DNA from 3 places in the Zhihengliuella flava genome. Region 3 is predicted to be linked to each of the others. Evidence: riboswitches for the same ligand, from Rfam matches in the RefSeq annotation. Region 3 holds a riboswitch; each other region holds the start of a gene.

Region 1 (4,287 bases), 240 kb from region 3:
GTTCTCGCTGTTCGGCGCGGGCGCGTCGGATGACAACTACATATGCGCGAGTGGCGGAATTGGCAGACGCGCTGGCTTCAGGTGCCAGTGATCGCAAGATCGTGGGGGTTCAAGTCCCCCCTCGCGCACGCGAATGAAATGGCCCCTGACCTGGGATTTTATATCTCAGGCCAGGGGCCGTTTTTGTCAGAAGTGCTAGAAAAAGTGCTAAGACGGGACGGCGGTTGGCCGGACCCTGGATGAAAGCGATGCGGAAGCGGATAGAGCGGACAGCGTCACGCACTGCGAGCTGACCGCGTCTCCTCTGCCATTAGCTGCCGGGCGAGGTCATGGATGGCGCTTGCCTTGTAGACGATCCCCAAGTCGATTAGATCGCTGACCACGGGAATCCCGGAAGCCGCCGACGCAAGCATAACCGGCACTTGTCGTTGGTGGACGGCGGCGACGATGCCTAGGAGCATCGGAGGCTTCGCGGGGCCGCCGATCGTGATGTTCCCGTACTTGTCAGGTGCAGACGGTCTTGGGACGAGGAACACCGGGCTCCCGCTCGACCCAGGGAAGACGGAGGCATCGATGAGAAAAGTCGGTGTGTTCTCGTAATCGACGTTCATTCAGAAGAACAGTGTGGTACCTCAGGACAGTGGTGGCAGTTCATGTGTTCAGTCCTGTCGGTCGGGTTCCTGGGGTGCAATTCCGGCTTGGAGGGACCTTTGAGGATCGCGTCGAGAGTATCGGCACCGGTTCAGACGTGCTGGCTCCGCGGTGCTGACTCAGTGGTGATGATTGGCGTAGTCCTCCCACCCAGGGTCTGCGTCCTCGTAGTAGCCCCTCTCATGTTCAAACTCATCCGCCTCGACCAGCGACCCCAGCTCAGCCTCTTCGCCGGCGTCCCTGCTCCTGCTGATCAGTGCGCCGGCCCCGATGCCAACTGCGAGCTCCAGCCCGATGCCTGGGTGATGGTGGTTGACGTGGTCCTCCCAATTCGGGTCTGGGTTCGCGCCTGATCTCTGCTGCGACGACCTTCCGGCGTCGTGCACCTGCGGCGGCGGCTTCTTGCGCAGCATCTTTGCGACGATGAGGATCAAGATGCCGGTGCCGATAATTGCCAGTGCTTCCATGAGGTCCTCCGTGCTCGGTGAGCGGTGATCCGAGTATCCCTCGGACCACCGACATCCACCGTCAGCCGTGCCTCACGTCGGCATCCGTGAATGTGTTCGCGCCCAGAGCCTCTTTGTGCCGCCGGTACTCGCGAGGCGTCAGTCCGCGGGCTACGAGCTCCCGAGCGCGCTCGGGATAGCCGAAGACTTCGGGCAGTCCGCCGGCCTGCAGCTTCTGCATCGCCTCGTGGCGCACCTGCGAGCCGGGGTGCACGAAGCCGTGTGGCTCGTACTGGAACAGGTTCCAGCACCACGCGGTCGCCTCGCATCGTGTGTGCCCCGCCCAGCGGCCCTCTACGACCACCTGATCGGCGTCAGGCGCAGAGAGCGCCTCCTCGATCCTCATCCAGCCGAGCCTGCGCCGCTCCTCGGCGTCCGCCTCACGCTGGCGCTCCGTTTTCTGCTCGGCATCCGCGACGGCTCGCTCGACCAGTGCTTTGAGCTGTGCAGCGGTGAGCGTGACGCCCTCAAGGTTACCGGCGAAGCCGACAGGTGGATGGGCCGCCAGCACCGCGAGCGCGGCCTGCTCGACTTCCAACTCATGCCGGGTAGTCACCGGAATGCGGTGGTAGCTCAGGTCGAGCTCGCCCCACCAGCCGTCGCGGCGGGGGTTAACGTACTTGATGTCGGACATGGTGGATGCCCCTCTCCGGGGCAGAGCCCCATCGAATCTTGCATCACGAGATCTCGTGAGCCCGTTCTTCCCCTGGGACACCCGGGAATCGATGGATTCGGGTTGTCGCGTGACCAGCCAGGTACTTTGCGTCACGACTCTTGAACGTGGTGACGACTATACTTGAAGGCGCTGACGCCGCCCGCCCACTAGGCTACGGATCACCGTCTGATTCCCGAGCCGACCGATCAGGAGCTGTGCCATGGCCGATACCGACGCCGAGAGGTTCCTCAATGCCTTCTCCGAAATCGAGGATCAGCTCGCCCGGCAGTAGAGGCGTCGGCAGTAGAGGCGTCGTGAGAGGCATGACGATTGGGTGCCGTTCGACGAGCTGCTCTCGGGCTCCGACACTCTGCTCCAGCGGCAGAAGGACGTGCTCCGCCAGTATGCGAAGCTGCGGAACGCGATCGCGCACAGCAAGCGCATGGGCGGGAAGCCCATCGCGGACCCGCACATGGACACCGTGCTCAGCATCGAGAAGATCCGCGACAACCTCCTGAGGCCGCCGAAGCTGGTCGATGCCCTCGAGGGCTACGGACGCCCCCAGGTACTCGAGCTCGACGACGGCATCGGCGTGTTCCTCTCTCTGGTCGTCGAGCAGAGCTTCTCTCAGGCGCCGGTGCGCACTGACGACGGCTACCGCCTCATTACCACCAACGCCGTCGCCAGGCACTTCGCGCCCAGCATCATCGAGCACGGCCTTGTCGAGACCGCCACCATCAGGGCGGTGCTCGGCTTCGCCGAGACTGGCGACCGCCTCGAGACCCTCACCCCCGGCGCCACCGTGCTGGAGGCGATCAATCTTTTCTCCGGCGAAGCCAGCACCCGCGTCGAGCCACCTTCCGCGCTGCTGGTGCTCGACGCGACGAAAGAGCACCTGCCACAGGTGCTCTGCTCACGCTCCGACCTCTCGCAGCTCAGGGTGCCGTCGAGAGCCTGCCGTCCTGGTCCACCACCCGGCCACTCTCGACAGCTCGGTCGATCGCCTGGTTCAGGCGCGCATCGAGGATCGAGCCGTTCCTGTTCCAGCCGTAGAGCCTCGCAATTTGCACCGCGACCTCCGAGCGGGAGGCCCCGCCGACGTCTTGGACGAGGAGCTCGACGGCCCTCGCGAACTCGTCGACATGAACCTGCTCCGGCTTGCGTTGATTGCCGTTGCTCCGGACCTTCGTGACCGGTCGGCCCGGGACGTCGATAAAGTCGCCGTCGCGCACAACATCGGCCATCTCGATCGCCAGGTCGATGTTCTCCTTCATCCTCTGGGAGATTCTGCCGATGTGCCACCAGTCCCTGATCCGCTCGAACACCAGCGCCATGTGGATTGGGCCTTCAGCCCTCGCGAGGTTGTGCAGTGGCTCGACCAGGTACACGTGACTCCCGGGCTCGCCCGCGTCGGCCCAGAGCGGAAGGTCCTGCTCCGCCGCCTCCTTGTAGCGCACGACCCAGTCGTGGGACGCCTCCGACTGCGCGGGCACCGTTTCGACGTCGGGGCGCACGAGCTCGGGACGGCTCCGCCTCATCGCCGAGGTCCTGCCGGCGATGGCGTCCTCGATTGCGGCCCGGAGGCGCTGCTCCTCCGAGGCCTTGTCGCGGTACCAGGACGTGCCCCAGATCCGGTGCAGGGTCCAGCCCAGCCCTTCGAGCACCTGATCGCGCAGGCGGTCGCGGTCGCGCGCGGTGGGCGACGAGTGGTACTGGTACCCGTCGCACTCGACCCCGATTGCGAACACGCCGGACTTCGCGGGGTGCCGAACTGCGAGGTCGATGCGGAAGCCCGCGGCGCCCACCTGGGGCTCCACCTTGTAGCCCCACGACTCGATCGTGCGGATCACCGACTCCTCGAAGGGCGATTCCGGCATGAGCCCCGTCGCCGAGGACTGTGTCCCGAGCACCTCGATGCCGCGCTTCGCGAAGTCCAGGTACGCCCGAAGGGCCTCGACGTTCTCGTTCTGGGAGGCGGGGATGTCGTGCGCCTCCATCGAGGAGACTACCTCGATGCGCTGTCTCGCCCGCGTGACGCCGACGTTCAGTCGCCGCCAGCCCTTCTCCTTGTTGAGCACGCCGAAGTTCGTCGAGACCTTCCCCGCCTCGTCGGGGCCGTAGCCGACCGAGAACAGGATCACGTCGCGCTCATCGCCCTGCACCGACTCGAGCGAGCGGACGAAGAAGCCGTCGAGTCGGTCGCTCGTGTCGAAGTGCTCATCGAGGTCGCGGTGCGACGCCCGGAGCTCGTCGACGGCCGCTGTCACGGCCGAGGCCTGCGCCACGGAGAACGTGACCACGCCGAGCGAGGCCCCTGGTCTGGTCCGATAGTGGTGGATCACCCGCTGGGCGACGACCTTCGCCTCGCGCGGGTTGTCCGCACCGCCGCCTCGGCGATACATGCCGTCGGCCAGGAAGAACTCGACGCCGACGTCCGGGCCGTCCTCCTGCGCCGATGGGTAGGTGATGAGCTTC
Region 2 (4,287 bases), 310 kb from region 3:
GTAATTCCCCTGCGGGAATTGCTCGAGTAATCGAACGAACCGACACGTCAGGAGACAGTCATGGCAGGCGAGACAGTCATTACGGTCATCGGTAATCTCACCGGTGACCCGGAATTGCGTTTCACCCCGTCGGGCGCTGCGGTGGCCAACTTCACCATCGCTTCCACCCCGCGGACGTTCGACCGCCAGACCAACGAGTGGAAGGACGGCGAAACGCTGTTCCTGCGCTCCTCGGTGTGGCGCGACGCTGCCGAGAATGTCGCCGAGACGCTGACCAAGGGCATGCGTGTTGTGGCCCAAGGTCGGCTCAAGTCGCGTTCGTTCGACACCAAGGAAGGCGAACGGCGCACCGTCATGGAGCTGGATGTCGACGAGATCGGCCCCTCCCTGCGTTACGCCTCCGCTAAGGTCACCCGCACCCAGCGCAATGGCGGTGGAGGCAATCAGGGTGGCTTCGGCGGCGGTGCTCCCGCAGGCGGCTTCGGCGGCGGAAATGCCGGTTTTGGCGGCGGCAACGCCGCACCGCAGCAGCAGTCCGGCGGCAACGCCGGTGGCGGCTGGGGCGCCCCGGCCGACGATCCCTGGTCCACTCCCTCCACCGGTGGTAACAACGGTGGCGGTTGGGGCGCTGGGAACGACGAACCGCCTTTCTAAACCTATTTCTATTCACCATCCCGCAGAACACTCTGCGGGCTCCACACACTAAGGAGCTCCACGATGGCTAAGGCTGATATTCGCAAGCCCAAACCAAAGTCCAACCCCTTGAAGGCCGCTGACATCACTGTCATCGACTACAAGGACGTCGCCCTGCTGCGTAAGTTCATCTCTGATCGCGGCAAGATCCGTGCTCGTCGCGTGACCGGCGTGTCCGTGCAGGAGCAGCGCAAGATTGCGCAGGCCATCAAGAACGCCCGTGAGGTGGCCCTGCTGCCTTACTCCGGCGCTGGCCGCGGCTAAGGGAAGGGGACAACAACTATGGCTAAGCTCATTCTGACCCACGAAGTGACCGGTCTCGGTACCGCTGGCGACATCGTCGAGGTGAAGAACGGTTACGCACGTAACTACCTTCTGCCGCGCGGCTTCGCCGTGACCTGGAGCAAGGGTGGCGAGAAGCAGGTCGAGTCCATCAAGGCCGCCCGCGCTGCCCGCGCCGTTGCCTCGCTGGAAGAGGCCAAGGCGGTTGCCGCCAAGCTGGCTTCCAAGCCGGTCAAGGTGCAGGTGAAGACGGGCGACTCCGGTCGTCTGTTCGGCACCGTCAAGGGCGCCGACGTCGCGCAGGCCGTTGAGGCCGCGGGGCTCGGCTCCATCGACAAGCGCATGGTCGAGCTGCCGGAGCACATCAAGGCCACCGGCAACTACGAGGCCACCGTGCGTCTGCACGAGGACGTTTCCGCAACCATCGCGCTGCAGGTCGTCCCGGCTGCCAAGAAGAAGTAACTGGCCGCGGCGATAGCCGCTCCCGGACTTCGGCCGTGAGGCCCCGCCCCGAGTGGGTGGGGCCTCACGCGTTTAACGGACGACGACGGCGCGCCCCTCGGCGTTGGTGGCCCCTGGGGCGGTGGCAACCTTGCGAAATATTGCGGCCCGCCTTGGCCACGGTGCGCCACGGACCGTAACGTGGGGACTGAATCAAGAGATTCAACGTAAAGCCCTGGCTCGTTGAACGGCAACCCTCTCCTCGGTAGTGGGGTGCTCCAGGTGACGATTCGGCCCACCGGAAAACCGGTCGGGCAAGTACCGCACGACAGGTGGTGAGCATGACTGCGCACGCGTCCGTTCTTTCCGATGATCTTTCCCCGCTGGCCCTTCGGCACGCTTTTGCCCAGCACCCCTCCGGTATTGCCGCGCTCTGTGCCGTGATCGACGGCCGACCGCAGGGGATCGTGGCCTCCTCCTTCACCGTGGGGGTGTCCCTAGACCCGCCACTGGTGATGTTCGCCGTCCAAAAGACGTCGCGGACCTGGCCGATCGTCAGCGAAGCCAGCCGAATTGGCGTGTCCATCCTCGCGAGCGAGCATCAGGGGGTCTGCCAGCAGATCGCCTCGCGGGACGGGGATCGCTTTGCTGGGCTCGCCCTCGAGACCAACGACGCCGGGTCCCTGTTCCTCCGCGACGCCTCCCTCTGGTTGGAGACCAGCGTTGAGCAGCAGATCGAGGCGGGGGATCACTACGTGGTGCTCTTGCGGGTGCACGGGCACTCCACACACCCCAGCCAGGCGCGGCCCTTGTTGTTCCACAACTCGGGCTTTACCACCCTGGCCGAGCCGGCGTTCGCCCACTAAATCAGTGGCCCCGCGGCCGGTCAGTCGCGTCGGGCGCGCTCCGTGGTTCCGCTATCAGGGTCCGGGCGGTGCATCGCGTCCATGACGTGACGGTAGCTCTCCACGAGGTACCGGCGCAGCGCGTCGGGGTCGATGTCCGCCAGCTTGTTCACGTAAAGGCAGGCCGTACTGCGCTTGTACTTTCCGAGGTCCGCAAGGGCTGCAGCGGATTCTTCCGTGTCGTTAATCGCGTAGATCACGAGGTGAGCCTTGCGCGGGGAGAACCCGAGGGCCGGGGCGTCGCCTTCGTGGCCTGACGCGTAGCGGTAGTGATAGCTGCCGAATCCGATGATGGACGGCCCCCACATCTGAGCGGGGTGGCCGCTGATCTCCTCCAGGAGCTCCACGAGCACGGAGGCGTCCTCGCGGCGCCGCGCGTTCTCGACGGACGCGATGAACTCGCGGGGGTCGACGTCGGTCGGCTGCATGACCGGTGCCGCTGCGCGCTTCACCACCGGGGAGACCCCGTGAGGCGCTTGACGATGGGTTCGCCGAGGGGCGGTGCCGTGGGGTCCTGCGGAATTCCGTTCTCCGCCGGCGGTGAGGTGGGGTCCTGCGGTGTCGCGGAGGGAGTCGCGGAGGACGAGTGCGGCAAGCGCTGCTGGCTCTCTTGACGAATCTGCTCCGCGCGCTGCTCGTCCTGCCGCCGCTGCTCCTCGACTTGGCGATTCAGCTGCTGAATGTACTGTTCCTCTTCGCTGAGCCCGGAGTGGGGCCGGGAGCTAAAGATCCACCACAGTCCGGCGACAATCGCCGCGACGACGAGGAGGAAGATCAGTGCCTCCGTGACCGAAATACCGAACACTTGGTGCCTCCTAGTCCCGCGTGACGAAGCCGCACCGAGCCGATCCGCGCGGTGCCTAGTGACTAATCTACGGCGCTTGTCCCCGGAGCGCATCACCCTTGAGGAGCATGTGCGCGGGGTTCGGGCGTGTCTGTGGGTAACCCGGGCCAAGCTGTGGATAAGTGGGGCTGGTTTTCAACACCCGGGTGTCCTCTCCGGGCCTTCAACCCTCAGTGAAGGCTGAAGGTTGGGGACAAAAATGTGTGAATCCACACCTGTACACACATGAAAGTACTAGTCAGAATGTATTTAGGAGAGAAAATAATCCGCTGTCCACAGGGTCGTCCCCACGCTGTGCACAGGTTGGGCGCGTTTACCCACAGCCCCTGTGGATAACTCCCTTGGCGTGGGGGCTGAGGGGGCCTACAGTTCAAGCAGCCTCGCGCGCGAACGCGTACCTATTTTGTGCCCTGCCGGGTGGATCATTGAGGCAAACGTCGGCGCCGGCGAAAGGACCTTTGGTGACACTGACCCACAGCGAGATCGAGGAGCACTCCGCGGACGCTGGGCGGACCCCGCCGCAGGACATCGTCGCCGAGCAGTCGGTGCTCGGCGGCATGATGCTCTCCAAAGACGCCATCGCCGATTGCGTGGAAGTCCTGCGCGGCCCGGACTTCTATCGCCCGTCCCATGAGCTGGTCTATGAGGCCATCATTGACCTCTACGGCCGTGGAGAACCCGCGGACGCGGTCACCGTCGCGGACTTGCTGACCAAGCGCGGAGACATTTCCCGCGTCGGCGGCCCCGCGTATTTGCACACCCTGATTCAGTCCGTCCCGACGGCGGCCAACGCGGGCTTCTATGCGGAGATCGTCGCCGAGCGCGCGGTGCTGCGCCGCCTCGTCGATGCCGGCACCAAGATCGTCCAGCTCGGCTACTCGCAAGACGGCGAGGTGGAGGACATCGTCAACACCGCGCAGGCGGAGGTCATGACCGTCGCGGAGCGCCGCGGCGGCGAGGACTACGTCCCGCTGCGGGACATCATCGAGGGCACCGTCGATGAGATCGAGTCCGCCGGCAGCCGCGGCGAGGGCATCATCGGCGTACCCACCGGATTCTATGAGCTCGACGAGCTGACCCAGGGCTTGCAGGGCGGCCAGATGGTCGTGATTGCCGCGCGTC
Region 3 (4,287 bases):
CGGCGCACGCGGCGCCGTCGTACTCGGTCACGGACGACGACGCCGCCCGCTGGGAGGCGTCCAGCGCTTGGTCCAAGTCCCAGAGGATGTCGTCGACGTCCTCGATCCCCACGGACAGGCGGATGAGATCCTCCGGCACGCCGCCCGCGACCAGCTGCTCCGGCGTGAGCTGCTGGTGGGTGGTGGAGGCCGGGTGCAGCACCAGCGTGCGCGCGTCGCCAATATTGGCTAGGTGGCTGGCCAACTGGAGCGACTCAATGAACGTCGCCCCCGCTGCGCGTCCGCCCTGGACACCGAAGCTGAAGACCGAGCTGATGCCCCGCGGGAACAGAGCCTGCGCCCGTTCGTACTGTGGGTGGGACGCAAGCCCCGCGTAGTTGACGTAGCTGACGCGCGGATCCGCCTCCAGCCATTCGGCCACCCGGCGCGCATTGGAGACGTGTTCTTCCATGCGCTGGGCCAGCGTCTCCACGCCCTGCAACAGCTGGAACGCGGACTGGGCCGGGAGCGAGGGGCCGAAGTCGCGCAGCTGCTCGCTGCGTAGCTTGGTCAGGAAGCCGTACTCGCCGAAGTTCGCCCACCAGGAAACGTTGCCGTAGCTCGGCACCGGCTCCGTCATGGTGGGGAAGTTGCCGTTGCCCCAGTTGAAACGCCCGGACTCAATCACCACGCCGCCGAGCGTGGTGCCGTGCCCGCCCAAGAACTTGGTGGCGGAGTGAATGACGATATCCGCGCCGTGCTCGATCGGCCGCAGGAGGTACGGCGGCGTGAGCGTGGAGTCCACCACGAGGGGAACGCCGGCGGCGTGCGCGACGTCGGCCAGGCCCGGCAGGTCGACCACGGTGCCGGACGGGTTGGACACCACCTCGGTGTACACGGCCTTGGTGTTCGGCTGGATGGCGGCGGCGAAGTCGGCGGCCTCCGTGGAGTCCACGAACGTGGTCTCGATGCCGAAGCGGCGCAGGCTCACATCCAGCTGCGTGATGGTGCCCCCGTACAGGCGTGAGGAAGCGACGATGTGGTCGCCCGCCTGGGCGAGCGCCGCGAAGGTGACGAACTCCGCGGACATGCCCGACGCCGTCGCGACCGCCCCAATGCCGCCCTCCAGAGCGGCCATGCGCTCCTCGAAGGCCGCGACGGTCGGGTTCCCGATGCGCGAGTAAATGTTGCCGTACTTTTGCAGCGCGAACAGGTTGGCGGCGTCGTCCGTGTCCTTAAAAACGAAGCTCGTGGACTGGAAGATCGGCACGGCCCGGGCGCCGTGCTCGGCATCCGGCGTCCCGCCGGCGTGCAGTGCGCGGGTGCGGAACCCGAACTGGTGGTCGGTCATTTAGGCGGTAGCTCCTTCGAAGTGGGTGACAGGCAGCAGGTCGGTGTTCAGCTCGGTGCCGTGCTGGCGGGCCAAGTCCGCCTCCAGCTCGCGAACGATCGGCAGCACGTCGCGGCCGAAGGCTTCGACTTCCTCCTGGAAGTGCAGGTAGCAGGTGAGCATGAGGTTCACGCCGATCTTCTTGAATTCGATGATGCGCTCGGCGATCTGTTCCGGGGTGCCGATCAGCTTGGACCGGAAGCCGTCGTTGTACTGGACCATGTCCTCAAACGTCGAGTCTGCCCACATGCCCTTGCCGTCCTGCGTGGACTGCCCGGCCTCCTTGACGGCCTCGGCGAAGCCCTCGACGGCCGGCCGGTGCGCCTTGGCGATAATCTCCCGCAGCGTCTCCGTGGCCTCGGCCTCGCTATCGCGGGCGATGACGAACCCGTTCAGGCCGAACTTCGGCGGCTGGGGTGCCCGGCGGGCACCGGACGCGGCGGCGGCCACGACGCCGGCGATGTTCTCCTGGAAGCCCTCGAGGGAGCGGCCGTTGGAGAAATACCAGTCGGCCGTCTTGCCCGCGGCGGCCTGGGCGGCCGTCGAGTTGCCGCCGAAGAAAATCTCCGGGTGCGCGCGCCCGGGGATGTCCAGCGGGGCGGGGTTCAGGGTGAATTCATCGATGTTGTAGTAGTCGCCGGAGTAGGAGAATCCCTGCTCGGTCCACAGCCCGCGGAGGATGTCGATGAATTCCTGCGTGCGGTCATACCGTGCGTCGTGCTCCAGCCACGGCAGGCCGAACTTGGTGAATTCGTCCTTGAGCCAGCCGGAGACGATGTTCACGGCGGAGCGCCCGCCGGAGATGTGGTCCGCGGTGATGATGAACTTGGCCAGCACGCCCGGGTGCCACATGCCGGGGTGCACCGCGGAGATGATGTTCAGCCGCTCCGTGGCGCCGAGCAGGGCCAGGGAAAAGCTGGTGGCCTCGTGCTGCTTGTCGGCACCGTAGCTGGCGGCGTAGCGCGTCTGCGTCAGCGCGTACTCGAAACCGGAGTGTTCCGCGATCTGGGCCAGCTTCTTGTTGTAGTCGAAGTCCCAACTGGTGCGCTGCTCGATCGTGGAGACGACGAGCCCACCGGAGACGTTGGGCACCCAATAGGCAAATTTGAGAGGGGTCTCCAGATCGGCGACCGGGCTGATAGAAGCGCTCATCGAAGCTCCTTGCGAACGGTCGCGCGCCGTGTTGTCCACGCCGCGCGAGGGTGTATGGGGCTCCCGAGGACAACGATGACCCACGGCACTGGCGGTGCCGGTGGACCAAGAAAGCGTGAAGCTTCTCCATCGTTTCTGGCAGTAGCACCTTTCCGGATGAATCCGGGTGGTTGCTGCGGCGTCGTAGAGCCAGATCTCTCAGCCGCTCGGGATGGTTGCTCTTCTAGTGTGAAGCCAACATGACGCCGCAGCAAGGAATGTTTACGCCGGTTGCGTCATGAACCGCGGCGCGGCCTAGAGAAAGTCGAGGCACAGCGCGGCCGAGAAGCCGGCCGTCGCGGCGATGCCGGTGGCGAGGTGCTGATCCTCGAAGGCCTCCGGGATCATGGTGTCGACGATCATGGCCAAGATGGCCCCGGCGGCGATCGCGTTGATGCCGGCCACCAGCGCTGGCGGCGCGGATTCGAGCGCCAGGAACCCCACCAAAGACGCCACGCCACACAGCACGGTCAGGCCCGCCCAGATGCCGAAGATGTAGGAGGCGGGGCGCTGCGCCCGCTTCATGCCGGCCGTGCTGGAGAGGCCCTCCGGGATGTTGGAGAGGAACACGGCGCCGAGCATTGCGGGGTTCACCGCGCCAGCCGTCACCATCGACAGGCCGAGCACCAGGGACTCCGGAATCCCGTCCAGTAGGGCGCCGACGGCGATCGCCGTGCCGCTGCCGGGGACGTCCTGTTCCGCCGGTTGCTGGGCGCCGGAGCGTTTGCGGTGCCGGGCACCGCGCGCCGCGAGCAGCGCGTTGGTGGCCACGAAGACGACGGCGCCGGCGAGCAGCCCGAACACGGTGGGCCAGAGTCCCCCGGTCTCCACCGCTTCACCGACGAGCTCGAAGGCCAGAGCCGCCAAGAGGACCCCGGCGCCGAAGGCCATGATCGCGGCGACCACCTTTTGCGGCACCCGGAAGAACCACGCGGCGGCGGAGCCGATCAACAGGGCCAGACCGCCGGCCGCACCGACGGAGAACGCCACGATCCATTCGGGCATACCTACCTCCTTGTGGGCCCAGCCTAGCCGCGGACGGGCCGCGACGTGCCCGTCGTGTGAGGGCGGGTCGGTAGGGTGGGCCCATGCTTGAGTTGTCCGCAGCGGAGGCCCGCCGCGCCGTCGTCAACGCCCACTTCGCCGTGCCCGCCGCGCACGCGTCCGACGTGCTGGAGAACGAACGCCTCATCCAACTCGACGGCATCAGCCGGGTGGACAAGGCCCACCGGTTGACCGTCGCCGCGCGCCTGAGTGCGCGGCACCGCGCGCAGGGGTACGACGCCGGGCTCTGGGGCAGTGCCACTGCCCGTTCCTTTGAGACGTTCACGGACGTCGCCTGCCTGTTTCCGCTGGGGGACTGGCCCCTGTTTGAGCTTTCCCGGCGCGGCTTTCGGGACCGGATGGCCGCGAAAGGGACCACCCCTCCACCAGAGTTGAAGGACAGCATCCTGCGGATCGTCGCCGACGCCGAGGGCGGGGCCACCATTGGGGACATCGAAGACGGCGGCCCGCGCGGCGGTAGCTGGGGCTGGAGCGAACGGCAAAAGGCCGCGGAGTTCATGCTCTGGTGCGGGGAGCTCGTGTGCACGCGGCGCAGCGGGATTAAACGCCTCTTCGACCTGCCGGCCTCCCGCATCCCCGCCCACCTGTTGAACGCTGAGCTCAGCGAGCAGCGGATGCTCACCGGGCTGGTGGCCTCCGCGCTGCGCGCCCTCGGCCTCGCC

The links. A riboswitch is a leader RNA that binds a small molecule or an ion and turns the genes downstream of it on or off. The one in region 3 is predicted to bind S-adenosylmethionine.
Region 1: linked by a shared signal. The riboswitch ahead of IW252_RS07555 (hypothetical protein) and the one ahead of sfnG (dimethylsulfone monooxygenase SfnG) in region 3 are both predicted to bind S-adenosylmethionine.
Region 2: linked by a shared signal. The riboswitch ahead of IW252_RS07220 (flavin reductase family protein) and the one ahead of sfnG (dimethylsulfone monooxygenase SfnG) in region 3 are both predicted to bind S-adenosylmethionine.

What each region holds. Positions count from the first base shown of each region.
Region 1 covers NZ_JADOTZ010000001.1:1,630,117-1,634,403, forward strand. The annotation lists tRNA gene IW252_RS07540 (tRNA-Leu) at 45-128, shown strand; gene IW252_RS07545 (hypothetical protein) at 276-611, opposite strand; gene IW252_RS07550 (hypothetical protein) at 771-1,118, opposite strand; gene IW252_RS07555 (hypothetical protein) at 1,180-1,791, opposite strand; SAM riboswitch class IV at 1,821-1,937, opposite strand; gene IW252_RS07560 (hypothetical protein) at 1,985-2,707, opposite strand; gene IW252_RS07565 (DUF4011 domain-containing protein) at 2,748-4,287, opposite strand, start outside.
Region 2 covers NZ_JADOTZ010000001.1:1,563,216-1,567,502, reverse strand. The annotation lists gene rpsF (30S ribosomal protein S6) at 1-4, shown strand, start outside; gene IW252_RS07235 (single-stranded DNA-binding protein) at 61-654, shown strand; gene rpsR (30S ribosomal protein S18) at 718-957, shown strand; gene rplI (50S ribosomal protein L9) at 976-1,437, shown strand; SAM riboswitch class IV at 1,628-1,743, shown strand; gene IW252_RS07220 (flavin reductase family protein) at 1,758-2,282, shown strand; gene IW252_RS07215 (DUF1801 domain-containing protein) at 2,303-2,776, opposite strand; gene IW252_RS07210 (hypothetical protein) at 2,770-3,126, opposite strand; gene dnaB (replicative DNA helicase) at 3,627-4,287, shown strand, end outside.
Region 3 covers NZ_JADOTZ010000001.1:1,873,228-1,877,514, forward strand. The annotation lists gene IW252_RS08705 (O-acetylhomoserine aminocarboxypropyltransferase/cysteine synthase family protein) at 1-1,330, opposite strand, end outside; gene sfnG (dimethylsulfone monooxygenase SfnG) at 1,331-2,521, opposite strand; SAM riboswitch class I at 2,645-2,739, opposite strand; gene IW252_RS08715 (ZIP family metal transporter) at 2,816-3,565, opposite strand; gene IW252_RS08720 (DNA glycosylase AlkZ-like family protein) at 3,649-4,287, shown strand, end outside.